One region of the Enterobacter sp. 186315 genome, then DNA from elsewhere that is predicted to be linked to it. Evidence: predicted binding sites of a transcription regulator. Region 1 holds the regulator's gene; each other region holds the start of a gene.
What was found. The regulator PhoB, encoded in region 1, activates phosphate uptake and scavenging genes when phosphate is short. The targets are predictions, from matches to a motif close to CTGTCATAAAACTGNCNNAT.

Region 1 (5,138 bases):
ATCTCAAAGCAGTAGGTCCAGCCGGTGATATACCCGGCCAGCGGGCCTAAGTTCTCCTGCGCGTAGCGGGAGAAGGAGCTTGCAGCGGGGTTATGCACGGACATTTCACCCAGCGCACGCATGATGATATACGCCGCGACGCCGCCAATGATGTAGGCCAGCAGCACGCTGGGACCGGCCATTTTAATGGCATCTGCCGAGCCATAAAAAAGGCCAGTACCGATTGCTGAACCCAGCGCCATAAAGCGAATGTGGCGGGTGCTCAGTCCACGTTTTAGTTTGTTAGTGCTTTCCATTTACGTCTTGCCATTCAACTCGAAAAAACAAAAAACCACGGGGCCTTAAGCCCCGTGGTTAAACAGTTTGTTGCCGTTGATTAATGCGCGTTAGAAGTAACCTGACGCCCTGCTGCACGGTCCCAGATAATGGTCAGAACCAGCGCTACAACGGTAGGCATCAGCCATGCCAGGCCTTGTTCGGACAGCGGCAGACGCTGCGTCCAGGCTGGCAGCACGTCACCGAATGCTGATGCTTTTATCCCGTCAAGGATACCAAAAATAAGGCTGATAAACATGGCTGGCGCAATAATTCGGGAGGAATTATTCCACCACGGGCGGGTGAAGCTCAGCACCACCAGCACGATACACGGCGGATAAATCGCCGTCAGCACCGGAATAGAAACCTGGATCAGGTGGCTCAGACCGAGATTCGATACCGCCATTGAGAAGATGCCCAGAATGAACACCAGCGTACGGTAAGAGAGCGGCAGATACTGCGCAAAGAACTCAGCGCACGCACAGGTCAGGCCAACCGCGGTCACCAGACACGCCAGGAAGATCAGCACCGCCAGCAGCATACTGCCCGCGCCACCAAAGGTGTGCTGCACGTAAGCGTGGAGGATTGCCGCACCGTTCGCGCCCTGATCGACCAGCATTGCGCTGTCTGAACCCAGACGGAACAGCGCCAGATACAGCAGCGTCAGGCCCACGCCCGCCATCAGGCCAGCCCAGATGGTGTAACGGGTCAGCAGACGCGCTTCGGTCACGCCACGGGAACGCGCGGCGTTAACGATAACGATACCAAACACCATCGCACCCAGCGTATCCATCGTAAGATAGCCGTTCACAAAGCCGTTAGAGAACGCGGCGTTTTTATAGGCGTCCATCGCGTCGCTGATAGGACCCGCAGGCCACATGACGGCGGCCACGGACAGCACGATCAGCGCGATGATTTTCATCGGTGCCAGGAAGTTGCCCACGGTATCCAGCAGCTTGCCCGGATAGAGGGAGACCAGAATCACGATAGCGAAGTACACGAGGCTGTAGATAAACAGCGGCATCGCGCCGTCACCGGTCAGCGGGGCGATCCCCACTTCGAAAGACACGGTTGCCGTACGCGGGGTCGCAAACAGCGGACCGACGGCCAGATAGCACACGGTCGCCAGCAGAACGCCCGCCACTTTACCGATTGGCGTGCTAAGGCTGTCCACGCCGCCACCCACTTTCGCCAGCGCGACAACGGTCAGCACAGGTAGACCCACAGCGGTAATCAGAAAACCAATGGCCGCCGTCCAGACGTGTTCGCCTGCCTGTAAGCCAACCATTGGTGGAAAGATGATGTTGCCTGCGCCAACGAACAGCGCAAATGTCATAAAGCCCAGCGCGATGATGTCGCGCGATTTCAAGTGATGGGTCATAGAACCTTACTGCCTGTGGATGTGGTGTTGAAAACGTTGAGATTTCCCTTATCCCTGACGGGACGATACAGCGGAAAATTTGCTCAATTTCAGCGGGAAATGCTCCCGTCCTGGCGTGGCGAAGAATAGTTTTTCGATTTACCACGCAAATACAGTCGGTATGACAGTATATGGGGGGCAATTTAAACGCTTATAACGTTTAAAGGCAAGGTGGGATCTTAAAACCGGAACAATATGCCAGCATGAAAACACAGACCAGCACATTACGCTAAATACTGGAAAAACCCGTGGTTAATCATGCGAACAAAAAACCATCAACCGTATATTATTCATTCGCGTTTCGCTTAACTGCAACGCAAACGGGCCAGCAGTCGCTGGCCCGTGGAAAGGTAAGATGACACGCCTGCTGTCAGGCACTCATTCTGGCAATCAATCTTTCCGGGATAATAAAGCTGAAACGCGTGCCCTTCCCTAACGTGCTCTGAATATCAAGACGGCTATCGTGATGATGAAGCGCGTGCTTCACAATCGCCAGCCCCAGCCCGCTGCCGCCGGTCTGCCGCGAGCGCGCCTTGTCCACGCGATAGAAGCGCTCGGTCAGCCGTGGAAGATGCTCTGGCGCAATCCCCGGCCCGTTATCTTCGACGCTAAACTCCGCTCCTGACGGCAGATGTTGCCACGTCACGACAATGTGCGTCCCTTCCGGCGTGTGGTTCACCGCGTTATAGACAAGGTTTGAGATGGCGCTGCGCAGCTCGTCTTCGCTGCCGCGCACCTTCAGCGCGTTATCCACGTTAAACGTCAGCTGATGCTTTCCGTGGCTCAGGGTCTGCGCTTCACGCTCCACCACGCGCAGCATCATCGGCACGTCGATGGTTTCGTTGAGGGCCAGCGCGGGCGCGGCTTCGATTTTCGATAAGGTCAGCAGCTGCTTCACCAGCCCTTCCATACGGTGCGTCTGCTCGCGCATGGTGTGGAGCGCTTTCTCGCGCGGCGCGCCCTCTAGCGTTTGCTCCTGCATCATCTCCAGATAGCCCTGAAGCACGGTGAGCGGGGTGCGCAGCTCGTGGCTGACGTTGGCAAAGAAGTTGCGCCTTGCCCCCTCAAGCTGGTGCATCTGGGTGACGTCGCGCGCCACCATCAGCCACTGATTATCGCTATAGGGCATTACGCGGATCTCAAGATGACGCCCGTTGTTGAGCTTCAAATTGTGCGGCCGCGTAAAATCGCGCTTTTTCAGGTACAGGGTAAATTCCGGGTATCGCAGCAGGTTGAGGATATTTTGCCCGTTATCGTCCGGCCAGCGCAGGCCCAGCAGCTGCTGCGCCAGGCCGTTGCACCAGAACATGGTGCCCTCTTCCGTGGTGAGGATCACCGCATCCGGCAGCGATTCCGCCCCGCTGCGAAAACGTTTGATCAGGCTGCCCAGCTCGCGGCGGCGCTTTTTATTACGCATCTGCATCTGGTGCAGGCCGTAGAGCAGCGGCTCCCAGCTGCCGCTTCCCGGCGGTGGCGTCATGCTTCGGTCAACCCACAGCCACCAGGAAAGGCGCAGTAAATTCCAGAAATGCCAGATCAGAAGGCCGGTCACCGCCGCCAGCAAAAACCACGGCAAATGGCCAAAAAACGCCCCCAGAATGAGGGCCGGGATACAGCATAAGATCAGTTCAAAAACGAGCCTTTTCCATGACAGACGTTCCAGCACGCGTCACACTCCTGTCATTGTTCAGAAACGGGTAGAAAAACGATAACCCGTGCCGCGGACCGTCTGCACCATACGATCGTGGCCGCTCAGCTCCAGCGCTTTACGCAAGCGGCGAATGTGGACATCAACCGTCCGGTCTTCGACATAGACGTTAGTTCCCCAGACGTTGTTCAGCAACTGCTCGCGGCTGTAAACGCGCTCCGGGTGGGTCATAAAGAAGTGCAGCAGCTTGAATTCGGTAGGGCCCATATCGAGCGGGTTTTCGCCGGTCATGACGCGGTGTGAGGTAGGATCAAGGCTCAGCCCCTGCATCTCAATCACCTCTTCCACCGCCATCGGCGAAATGCGGCGCATCACGGCTTTAATGCGGGCCACCAGCTCTTTCGGGGAGAAAGGCTTGGTGATGTAATCGTCCGCGCCGGTTTCCAGACCGCGCACGCGATCTTCCTCTTCACCGCGCGCCGTCAGCATGACGACCGGAATATCGCGGGTCATGGCTTCACGTTTGAGGTGTTTGATAAACTGCAACCCCGAGCCGCCGGGCAACATCCAGTCGAGTAAAATCAAATCAGGCCAGGGTTCGTTAAGTTGATTCACCGCGCTGTCATAATCTTCCGCCTCGATCGGCTGGAAGCCATTTTGTTCGAGCACGAAGCACACCATCTCACGAATCGGAGCTTCATCTTCTACGACCAGAATACGTCTCGCCATACTTTGCCCTGTCTTATCTTATTTAAGTTACAAGTTTGTAATGCGGCGTCATTATGCGTCAGATTTATGACAGATTTATGAAAAACGATATCACTAAAAATGGCAAACCGTTGTTTTATTACAGCGGATAATTTCCGTTCTTAACGTTTATAATCCCCTCCATCTTTTTTTGCCACGGAACCGCTATGCGCATACTTCACACCTCGGACTGGCATCTGGGCCAAAACTTTTACAGTAAAAGCCGCGCCGCTGAACATGAAGCTTTCCTCACCTGGCTGCTGGACGCGGCCCGGTCGCATGAGGTGGATGCCATTATCGTGGCGGGCGATATTTTTGATACCGGGCAGCCGCCGAGCTATGCGCGCGAACTTTACAACCGCTTTGTCGTTAATTTGCAGCAAACCGGCTGTCATCTGGTGATTGTTGCGGGCAATCACGACTCGGTGGCAACCCTTAACGAATCTCGCGACATTCTCGCCTTCCTGAATACCACGGTGGTGGCCAGCGCCGGACACGCGCCGCAGATCCTCAAAAAACGCGACGGCACGCCGGGGGCGGTGCTCTGTCCGATACCGTTTTTACGTCCACGGGATATCGTGCAGAGCCAGGCGGGGCTTTCCGGCAGCGAAAAGCAGCAGCATCTGCTTCAGGCCATCACCGACTACTATCACCAGCAGCACGCCGAGGCCTGCGCCCTGCGCGGCGCGCAGCCAATTCCGGTGATTGCTACAGGGCATTTGACCACCGTCGGTGCCAGCAAAAGTGACGCGGTACGTGACATCTATATCGGCACGCTGGACGCTTTCCCGGCGCAAAACTTCCCCCCGGCCGACTACATCGCGCTGGGGCATATTCACCGCGCGCAGATAATTGGCGGCTGCGAGCACATTCGCTACTGCGGTTCGCCGATTTCCCTGAGCTTTGACGAAACCGGCAAGGCTAAATGCGTGCATCTGGTGACCTTTAACGACGGCAGGCTCGGTACGGTAGAGTCGCTGGAAGTGCCCGTTACCCAGCCGCTGGCGG
Region 2 (5,138 bases), on a different contig from region 1:
CCACCGGACGCACTTCGATAATCGGGTCGAGCAAGCCCGTCGGACGCACCACCTGATCCACCACTTCGTCACCGGATTTTTCCAGCTCGTAGTTGCCCGGCGTGGCCGATACGTAGATGGTCTGCGGGGCCAGCGCTTCAAACTCTTCAAACTTCAGCGGACGGTTATCGAGCGCCGACGGCAGGCGGAAGCCATACTCCACCAGCGTCTCTTTACGGGCGCGGTCGCCGCGGTACATCCCGCCGATCTGCGGAATGGTGACGTGGGATTCGTCCACCACCAGCAGGCCGTCTGCCGGAAGGTAGTCAAACAGCGTTGGGGGCGCCTCGCCCGGCCCGCGGCCGGACAGGTAGCGGGAGTAGTTTTCCACGCCCGAGCAGTAGCCCAGCTCGTTCATCATCTCCAGGTCAAACTGGGTACGCTGGCTGATGCGCTGCTCTTCAAGCAGCTTGTTATTCGCCAGCAGCACCTTACGCCGGTCGGCCAGCTCGACTTTGATCTCTTCCATCGCCTGCACGATGCGCTCGCGCGGCGTTACGTAGTGGGTTTTCGGATAGACGGTGAAGCGCTGAATGGTCGATTCAACGTGGCCGGTGAGCGGGTCAAACAGCGACAGGCGCTCAACCTCTTCGTCAAACAGCTCCACGCGCAGCGCCATATCGTCTGATTCCGCCGGGAAGATGTCGATCACTTCGCCGCGCACGCGGAAGGTCCCGCGCTGGAACGCCTGATCGTTACGGGTGTATTGCAGCTCGGCAAGACGGCGCAGAATGGCGCGCTGATCGATGATCATCCCCTGCGTCAGGTGCAGCATCATCTTCAGATAGAGATCCGGATCGCCCAGACCGTAAATAGCCGACACCGACGCCACCACAACCACGTCGCGCCGCTCCAGCAGCGCTTTGGTGGCCGACAGTCGCATCTGCTCAATGTGTTCGTTCACCGACGCATCTTTTTCGATAAAGGTGTCGGAGCTCGGGACGTAGGCTTCCGGCTGGTAGTAATCGTAGTAGGAGACGAAATACTCCACCGCGTTGTCCGGGAAGAACTCTTTCATCTCGCCGTACAGCTGCGCGGCGAGGGTTTTGTTGGGTGCCAGCACCATCGTAGGGCGTTGCAGATCCGCAATGACGTTTGCCACGGTAAAGGTTTTACCGGAGCCGGTCACACCCAGCAGGGTCTGATGTGCAAGACCGTCTTCCAGCCCCTCTTTCAGACGACGAATCGCCTCAGGCTGGTCGCCCGACGGACGGAAAGCAGAATTTAGTTTAAACGGTTTACTCATGGGCGATGACCTGATGACGTTATTAGCGGCAGGTCTGTAATTTTACTCGCAGTTGCCAGGATTGCCAGTAATTAATACTGGATGAAAAACCAGTAGCATGTCAGGCTTTATGGAGTAGCGTTCGAATGATTAGCGGGATCGGGGATAAAATTTGAACTGTGACAAGATAAAACGCTGCCCTGACCCGGTTATCCCCAGAACTTTTTCTTTTTTAACATTTGTCAAGGGATGTAAAGTCAGATTCCCGGGAACAGGTGACACTTTCATTACGCTAATTGCTTTTATTTAACCAGTTAATTTTTAACAGATATTTCCTAAAGCCGCGTTTCGCACCAATTCAGGCGTAACCCGCGTATTCTCTCGCTTTTCGCGTGTTTTCTAACTCTCATACACATGGTTATCCACAGGAATAGTGGATAACTGCTTCCAGCCCGTATGGACCGCCACTCGGGCGATTCCCGGTTTTTCCCAGCGGCGGGTTAACAAAAAATTTTTATAGCTCTTTTTTGATGGTAATCAGTTGAACCACAGATAACATTTGGTGAGATCTTAATCACATTTCGCCTATTTTTACCGTTGCACCACCACCCGACACCGTCAGCACTGCCGCTGTGCAACTCTCTCCGACCGCTCACCTGAACCCGAGGCGCATTCCTAAAAAAGGGGCTTTTTTAATCAACTTCGTGTTTCTGGCAGGTCTTTTGCAGTATCTGAAACGAGCCTTGCCCACAACGATTTTTAAGGAGAGAAAGATGTTGAGTCTGCGTGCAGTGAACCAGTTCTACGGAAGCCAACATACGTTATGGAACGTGGATTTAGATTTTCCGCAAGGCCAGTGTACCGGGGTGATTGGCCTGCCGGGGATGGGGAAAACCACCCTGATGAACTGCATCGTCGGCAATGTGCCCGTCGACAGCGGCACCATCATCTGGCACGAGGCGGGCGCACCGCCCTGCGACCTGCTGCACCAGCCGCCGGAACTGCCCCGTATCCCCGGCATTGGTTACGTGCCGCAGGACAGGCGGATATTCTCGCAGCTGACAATCGAAGAGAATCTGCATATCGCCCTGCGGGCAACGGGGCAGCGCGACGCCGGTGCCACAGGCGACATCTTTGACCTTTTCCCGCAGCTTTATCCCCTGCGCCAGCAGCGTGCTAATGGGCTGACGCCTGATGTGCAGTACCAGCTGGCGCTCGCCAATGCGCTGGTGAATCGCCCACGCGTGTTGATTCTGGATGAGCCGATGCACGGCGCGGAACCGAGTTTCGCCCAGAAGTTAGGGCAGCTGCTGGTGCGGCTGAGTCAGGAGCTGGGGATGACGGTGTTACTGGCAGAGCAGCAGCTGTCGTTTATTCGCCGGGTGGCTGACCGCTTCTGTCTGCTTTATCGCGGGCGTAACGTGGCGCAGGGCCACGTTAACGAGCTTAACGATGAGCTTATAGCCCACTGGATGACGCGTGAGGCAAGGCGCTGAGATCGAGATACCGCCCGGTGTCGGCGTTTTCTGCCCCGCCCGCAAGCCACGGAATTTCACCGAGGAACGGCGCGGGGAGCAGGCGTTTAAGCGTTGCCAGATACTCCTGATGACGCCTGCCGGGCGGCGTAACGTCGTTCGCCACCCAGCCCGCCAGCCGCAGTCCGGCCTGCCGAATTGCCTGCGCGGTGAGCATCGCGTGGTTGATGCAGCCGAGCTTAACGCCCACCACCAGAATGACCGGAAGCTGCTCCGCCTGCACCCAGTCGGCGAAGGTGTGGCTTTCTGAAAGCGGCGTAAACCAGCCGCCCGCCCCCTCCACCAGCACCCATTCGGCCTGCTGCTCCAGCGCGCGCAGGCCGCCGGACAGCACGGCAAAATCGATATCGCGCCCTTCGTCCGCGCTGACGATATGCGGCGAGGTCGGCTCGGCGAAGGTATAGGGGTTAACCTCGTCGTAGCTCAGCGCCAGGCTACTGTGACGCTGTAGCGCCAGGGCGTCGGTATTGCGCAGCCCGTCGGGCGTCATCTCGCTGCCGGAGGCAACGGGCTTGTAGCCTGCGGTGCGGTATCCCTTCAGATTCGCCGCCTGAAGCAGCGCGGCGCTGGCGACGGTTTTACCTACTTCGGTATCCGTGCCGGTCACAAAATAACGTTCAGTCACGTTCGATAATCCCATGAAAAAGTTGATAAGAGAGCGTGAACGCCCCCTCCTGCTGCGGCCAGGCCATCTCCAGACGCTGCAACTCGCCGCGCGTCAGCGGCTTGTTGTCGCGCCCGGAATGCAGATGCGTGGCGCCGATGCCCTTAAGCGATCGCATGGCGCTGAGCGCGTCGTTAAAGGCAAGGGTGATGGTCTGCACCCTGTAGCGATAACGCCAGCCGCGCAGCGCCTGAAGCACCGCCTCCTGCGAGAGAAAACGGTTGGCGTGCGCCCGGGCGTCTACCGCCTGCCACGCCTGATTTAGCTCCGGCAGGGAGCTTTCCAGCAGCGTGGTAAAAGCAACCTTCCCGCCGGGGCGCGTGACGCGGTACAGCTCGCCTAACGCCTGCGGCAGGCTGCTGCACCACTGCACCGCAAGATGGCTCCAGACCAGATCAAACTGCGCGTCCGCCAGCGGTATGGCCTCGATATCCGCCACCAGATAGCGATCCGCCGCCTGCTGCTGGCGCGCCTCGTCCAGCATCTGCGGCGAGAGATCGAGCGCCGTCACGCAGCTTCCGGCCTCGCGCCAGTCGCGGCTGTTGCCGCCCGGCCCGCATCCCGCGTCCAGCACCTGCTGAAAATGGCCTTCGCCGAGGGTCGCCCGCAGGCCGCTGGCGCTCTGACGTTGCAGCGCATCGTGCTGTGAATACCGCTGCGCGGCGCGGCCGAAAGCGGCGGCGACGGCGCGTTTATTGACTGGCGACATGCAGCGCCTCCAGCAGCGTATCAATATCGTCTGTTTCGTGAGCCGCCGTGAGCGTCAGGCGCAGACGCGCCGTGCCCGGCGGCACCGTGGGTGGACGGATCGCCGTAACCCACATGCCCCGCTCGCGTAACGCCTGCGCCAGACGCAGCGCCCGGGCGTTATCACCGACGATAACCGGCTGGATCGCGCTCTGCGAATCGGTGGTCTGAAACGGCAGCGCGCTCAGCCCCTGACGGAAACGCCCGATGCGCTCGGCTAACCGAGCGCGGCGCTGCGCCCCGTCGTCACTGCGAATGACCGCCAGCGAGGCGGACAACGCCACGGCCTGCGCCGGAGGCATACTGGTGCTGTAAATCAGGTGTCGCGCGAATTGCAGCAGGTAATCGGCGACCGATTTGCTGCACAGCACCGCCGCCCCGCTGACGCCAAATCCTTTGCCGAAGGTGACGACCAGCAGTTCGGGCTTTACGCCCTGCTGCCAGGCGCTGCCGCGCCCCTCGTCACCGACCACGCCGATACCATGGGCATCGTCCACCAGCAGCCACGCGTTTTTCTGCGCAGCCGTGGCCTGGAGTTGCGCGAGCGGCGCGCTGTCGCCGTCCATGCTGAACACCCCCTCCGTCACCGCCAGCTGCTGCCCTGCGCAGGGTTTATCAAGCAGTAAGGCAAGCTGGCGGGCGTCGTTATGGGCAAAGCGCCGCAGCTGCGCCGGGCTGAGGTTTGCCGCCTCCAGCAGGGAGGCGTGGCTTAAACGGTCGGCCACAATCCGATCATCCTTGCCCATCAGCGCCGTAATGACCGCCTGATTGGCGGCAAAGCCGGAGATAAACAGCAGCGCGCGCGGATAGCCCAGCCAGTCGGCAAGCTCCTCCTCCAGCGCCTGATGCGCCGTGGTGTAGCCGCTGACGTGGCCCGACCCGCCGCTGCCCGCGCCGTAGCGTTCAGCGCCCTGCTGCCAGGCACGCA
Region 3 (5,138 bases), on a different contig from region 1:
CCGACGCCGCCCTTCGCCAGCACCGTTTTCGGATCGGCCCAGACGGCTCTGACGGGGACGCTTACCGCAAGCGGACGATTTTCTCTGTCGACAATCATCCCGCGCGGCGCGTCGATCGCCACCTCGCGCAGGGATCGCATATCTTCCTGTTTAACGAGATTGTCAGGTTTGATGATTTGTAGCCAGGCAACGCGCCCCAGCAGGAAGGCAAGACTGCAAAAAATAGCGAGACAAAGCAGAGCAAAACGCGCCGGGGTAAAGTTTCCGGCAGTGGTCATTGTTTTCTTTTTCACCTGAACCCCAGGACCGTTGAACAACGCCCTGATTTAACGAGAAAAGACGGAATGAAGGGGGCAAAACAATGCTAATAACCTCGCAGGTTTGCAACAAGGTGCTAACAAGGCAGGTATTGGTAATATTTTGAAAGATAAGGCAATAAAAAAGCCCCGCGGACGCGAGGCTTTATGTCTGAGATTGAAGCGTATCGCGCTTCAGTCAGCAGTGGTTCGATCAGATAGCAGTAACGTTAACCGCAGCTGGGCCTTTCTGGCCGTCCTGAATTTCGAACTCAACGTTCTGGCCTTCAGCCAGAGTTTTGAAGCCGTTACCCTGGATTGCAGAGAAGTGTACGAACACGTCTTTGCTGCCGTCAGCAGGAGTAATGAAACCAAAACCTTTAGACTCGTTGAACCACTTAACTTGACCTTTAATCTTTGCCATTTGCAAAATTCCTTAGAGTGTTTTCTTAGCCCGCAGGCATTGACTTAGATAAAACTGAGACATTACTGCTTGAGGCACTAATATAAGGTTCGGCAGAGAAGCGGTATTCAACGACAACGTGTTTACTCAGGACTTCTTTACTGAAAATGCCACACATAAACAGAACTGTACCTCGTTTGACCCAAAACGTGTTATCACATACAACGTTAATTATGGCAAGCCATTTTTAAACGTGTCTCGATCCGCCGCACAAATTCTGGCGCAGCCCTGTTACTCTTTGCACAATTATGCTCCGTGATAACAAAACGCTATGCCAGACTATACTGCCCAGGGCAACGTCCGCAGCCCCTGTAATCTAAGACTTTTTTAAGATAGTTCATTCATCTGAATGCGTCCAGAAACGCGCAAAATTTTCCTTTGCGCAATGATTGATATAGAACAATTTGTGAAAAGTTATGCTCAAATCATTGCAACGCGTTGAGCCGTTAACATTGAAAGAAAACATGTTAATAAGTTTCTTCTTACTGTATTAAAATTCGCCATTTAATAAGAACGCCATGCACCAAAATAATGAAATTTTTATGAACCTGCTTCAAAAAGAGGCAAGCAAAACGTTTCGATAGAAATAAAACTCCCGGCACGGCGGTGCCATGCAGAATATATGCAGCGAAGCGACGAGATAGCTAAGCATAAATATTCGCCAGTTTTCAGTACGCTGAATCGATCGTTAACTGGCGCTACATTATTAAGGGTGATGTTTCAAAGGGGCTACAGGATTTTTTGATAATGACTAGGGGGGATGGCAGTACGGGGGATACTTCAGGGAGGGGTCATATTCAGGATAAATCCAGACCACACCACCTCCCGTGAATGACGGTTTAACGTTCTGCCACCAGGCGGATGAAATCGTCGTCTTCTTTCTCTTGTGCAACGGCCTCTTTTGGCGCGTCTTTTACTTCTGGTTCGTTTGCTTCACACAGACGGCGCAGCAGAGCAGTCTGACGTTTCTGCTGATCGAGCAGCGCTTCAAGCAGCTCAATCTGTTCGTTAGTGCGTGAACTGGCGCGGTTGATGAAGAACCACAGGATCAGCCCCACAACCAGTACCACCAACGAAACCACCAGGGACGCCATACTCAGCAGCCCTGAATTCAGTAATTCACCCATTTCACCACCTCAATAAAAACGGCCATTTTACCACTGGCGTGAAGGAAGGAAATCACCTGAAGAAAAAATGCCTCTTACCACGGAATAAACTTGTTTATTGCACAAACGCCACTAAAGAACTGTACATCCTGATCGCACATCACATTGATCGTCTGCGTCCACAACACCACACAGGCAATCAGTACGATTATCAGAATTACCCAGCGTATTTTTTTCACTCCATACTCCGTCTTATGATCCGATGTCCCCAGGTTATCATGACTATCTTAAACAGGGGCTAACTGTAGCGTCATCAACTGGTTTTAGGAATTCTGCACTTGTTTCATATCGTAATCTCATTAGGCTTAATGGTATGACAACTAAGAAAAAGAGGCGATGATGCGAATAATCATCCGGGTAGTTATTGCGCTGGCCATCCTGTGGATTGGTCTTTTATTAACAGGTTATGGCGTGCTTGTGGGAAGCACCGAAAATGCAGCCGGTCTGGGCATCCAGTGTAAGTACCTCACTGCCCAGGGCGTGAGCACCGCTCAGTACATTCACTCGGATAGTGGATTAATCGGGTTAACAAACTGCCCGGTACTGCGTAAGTCCGCCGTCGTCATCGATAATGGCTAACGGGTTCATGTTTCAAAAAAAACGCCGCACTGATGCGGCGTTTTTGCGTTAACGGGCCTTAAAACGGATAGTCGTTATAGCCCATCTGTTCAGAGATTTTACGCGCCGCCGTGTGCAGCATCGCGACGTACTCGTGCAGACGTTCTTCAGAGAAACGCAGGGTCGGGAAGGAGATACTCAGCCCGGCAATGACAACGCCGAAACGGTCAAATACCGGAACGCCGATGCAGCGCAGCCCTTCTTCCTGTTCTTCGTTATCTTCGCCGTAGCCCTGCTCACGCACTTTATCGAGCACCGTTAACAGTTCCTCGGTAGTGGTGATCGTGCGCTCGGTGCTGCGCTTATATTCCACGCCTTCCAGGATCTGCTTCACCTCTTCGCGATCGCGCCACGCCAGCAGCACTTTACCAATCGCGGTACTGTACAGCGGGTTACGACGACCGATGCGCGAATACATGCGCAGGTTGTACATGGAATCGATTTTGTGGATGTACACAATGCTGTCTTCATCCAGCGCGCCCAGGTGGACGGTCTCTTTCGTCAGACGAGACAGTTCGCGCATCTGGATGTCCGCGCTGCGAATAAGATCGACGTTCTGAAGCGCACGCGCGCCCAGCTCAAACAGCTTCAGCGTCAGAGAATATTTCTCTGATTCGCCTTCCTGCGCGACGTAGCCTAAGGACTTCATGGTTTGCAAAAAGCGATAAACGGTGCTTTTCGACATCATCACACGCTGCGATAACTCTGTAATACCAATTTCACGCTCTTCTCCGAGCGCCTGCAAGATGCCAAACACCTTCAGCACGGAAGAAACAGAATCTGGCTGCTTATCCAAATCTGCAATTGCCATTTATCACCTCATGGAGAGTGTTTTATAAAAATCAGAACCGGTTTTTATTATAAATTCCCGCCCTGCTGCCTGCAATCAATCCGCGGTTACTTCGTTACAAATCTGCGACATAAAACGGAATTAACGATGCTAAAATAGTTACTCTGAGAATAATTTCACCCTGAGCTTTTCATTTCCATGGAAAAAAATCCTTCTGATGGGCTGCTCCTGCCACAACGGTACGGGGCGATTGCCACCATTATTATTGGTATTTCAATGGCCGTGCTTGACGGCGCTATTGCAAACGTTGCGCTACCTACCATCGCCAGCGACCTCCACGCGTCCCCCGCCAGCTCTATCTGGATCGTAAACGCGTATCAGATAGCGATTGTCGTTTCTCTGCTTTCGCTCTCGTTTCTGGGCGATATGTTTGGCTACCGCCGGGTCTACCAGTGTGGTCTGGCCGTCTTTACGCTGACCTCGCTTTTTTGCGCCCTCTCCGACTCGCTGCATATGCTGACGATCGCGCGTATCGCCCAGGGCTTCGGGGGTGCGGCGCTGATGAGCGTGAATACCGCGCTGATACGCCTTATCTATCCGCAGCGCCATCTGGGGCGCGGGATGGGGATTAACTCGTTTATCGTCGCGGTCTCTTCCGCCGCCGGGCCAACCATCGCCGCCGCCATACTTTCCGTGGCTTCATGGCAGTGGCTGTTTGCGATTAACGTTCCGCTGGGCATTATTGCCATCGTCTTTGCCCTGCGCTATCTGCCCGCCAACGGCCCGAAAAGCGCCATGCCGAAGTTTGACCTGCCGAGCGCGGTCATGAACGCGCTGACCTTTGGTCTGCTGATCACTGCCCTTAGCGGCTTCGCGCAGGGACAGTCGTTGACTCTGGTCATTGCAGAGGTGGTGGCGATGCTGTTTATCGGCTTCTTCTTCGTGCGCCGTCAGCTGTCGTTACCCGTGCCGTTGCTGCCTGTCGATCTGCTGCGTATCCCGCTGTTTTCGCTCTCTATCTGCACTTCAATTTGTTCCTTCTGCGCCCAGATGCTGGCGCTGGTCGCCCTGCCCTTCTTTTTGCAAAGCGTGATAGGTCGAAGCGAAGTAGAAACGGGCCTGCTGTTAACGCCGTGGCCGCTGGCAACCATGGTGATGGCGCCGCTGGCAGGCTATTTAATTGAGCGGGTTCATGCCGGACTGCTTGGGGCGCTCGGCCTGGTGGTGATGGCAGCCGGTCTTTTCGCCCTGGCGATGCTGCCTTCCTCGCCGTCGGATCTGGATATTATCTGGCGTATGATCCTCTGCGGTGCCGGGTTTGGTCTGTTCCAGTCGCCGAATAACCACACTATTATCACCTCCGCGCCGCGCCACCGCAGCGGCGGTGCCAGCGGCATGCTGGGAACCGCGCGTCTGCTTGGGCAAAGCACCGGGGCCGCACTGGTCGCCCTGATGTTTAACCTTGCCGGGCAAAACGCAACGCACGTCGCGCTGTTTACCGCAGGCACGCTGGCGACCATCGCCGCGATTGTGAGCGGGCTCCGCGTCACCCAGCCCCGCGCGCAGGCATAAAAAAAGCCGGGCGGAGTCTCCTCCAGCCCGGCTCTTTCTGCACCATTCGAATTACTTCAGGTATTCCCCACTGCGCAGCGCTTCGATACGCTTATCCAGCGGCGGGTGAGACATAAACAGCTCGCTCAACGATTTGGATTTACCGTTGATGCAGAACGCCATCATGCTGTTGGCTTCCTGCGGCTCGTAGCTGGTTTTCAGACGCTGCAACGCGGCAATCATCTTCTCACGGC

Region 2: the regulator PhoB is predicted to act here: its motif matches at 1,538-1,557, upstream of uvrB (excinuclease ABC subunit UvrB).
Region 3: the regulator PhoB is predicted to act here: its motif matches at 3,446-3,465, upstream of kdgR (DNA-binding transcriptional regulator KdgR).

Annotation. Positions count from the first base shown of each region.
Region 1 is NZ_JBPTTK010000004.1:101,477-106,614, reverse strand. Features, by position in the region: gene proY (proline-specific permease ProY) at 1-296, opposite strand, end outside; gene brnQ (branched-chain amino acid transporter carrier protein BrnQ) at 377-1,696, opposite strand; gene phoR (phosphate regulon sensor histidine kinase PhoR) at 2,106-3,401, opposite strand; gene phoB (phosphate response regulator transcription factor PhoB) at 3,423-4,112, opposite strand; gene sbcD (exonuclease subunit SbcD) at 4,298-5,138, shown strand, end outside.
Region 2 is NZ_JBPTTK010000023.1:28,609-33,746, reverse strand. Features, by position in the region: gene uvrB (excinuclease ABC subunit UvrB) at 1-1,285, opposite strand, end outside; gene ACSVHP_RS19610 (ABC transporter ATP-binding protein) at 2,038-2,760, shown strand; gene bioD (dethiobiotin synthase) at 2,723-3,424, opposite strand; gene bioC (malonyl-ACP O-methyltransferase BioC) at 3,417-4,172, opposite strand; gene bioF (8-amino-7-oxononanoate synthase) at 4,156-5,138, opposite strand, start outside.
Region 3 is NZ_JBPTTK010000003.1:286,930-292,067, forward strand. Features, by position in the region: gene ftsI (peptidoglycan glycosyltransferase FtsI) at 1-278, opposite strand, end outside; gene cspE (transcription antiterminator/RNA stability regulator CspE) at 511-720, opposite strand; partial or broken gene ACSVHP_RS05480 (DUF2627 domain-containing protein) at 733-877, opposite strand; gene ACSVHP_RS05485 (YebO family protein) at 1,599-1,886, opposite strand; gene mgrB (PhoP/PhoQ regulator MgrB) at 1,961-2,104, opposite strand; gene ACSVHP_RS05495 (YobH family protein) at 2,265-2,504, shown strand; gene kdgR (DNA-binding transcriptional regulator KdgR) at 2,563-3,354, opposite strand; gene ACSVHP_RS05505 (MFS transporter) at 3,532-4,905, shown strand; gene htpX (protease HtpX) at 4,957-5,138, opposite strand, start outside.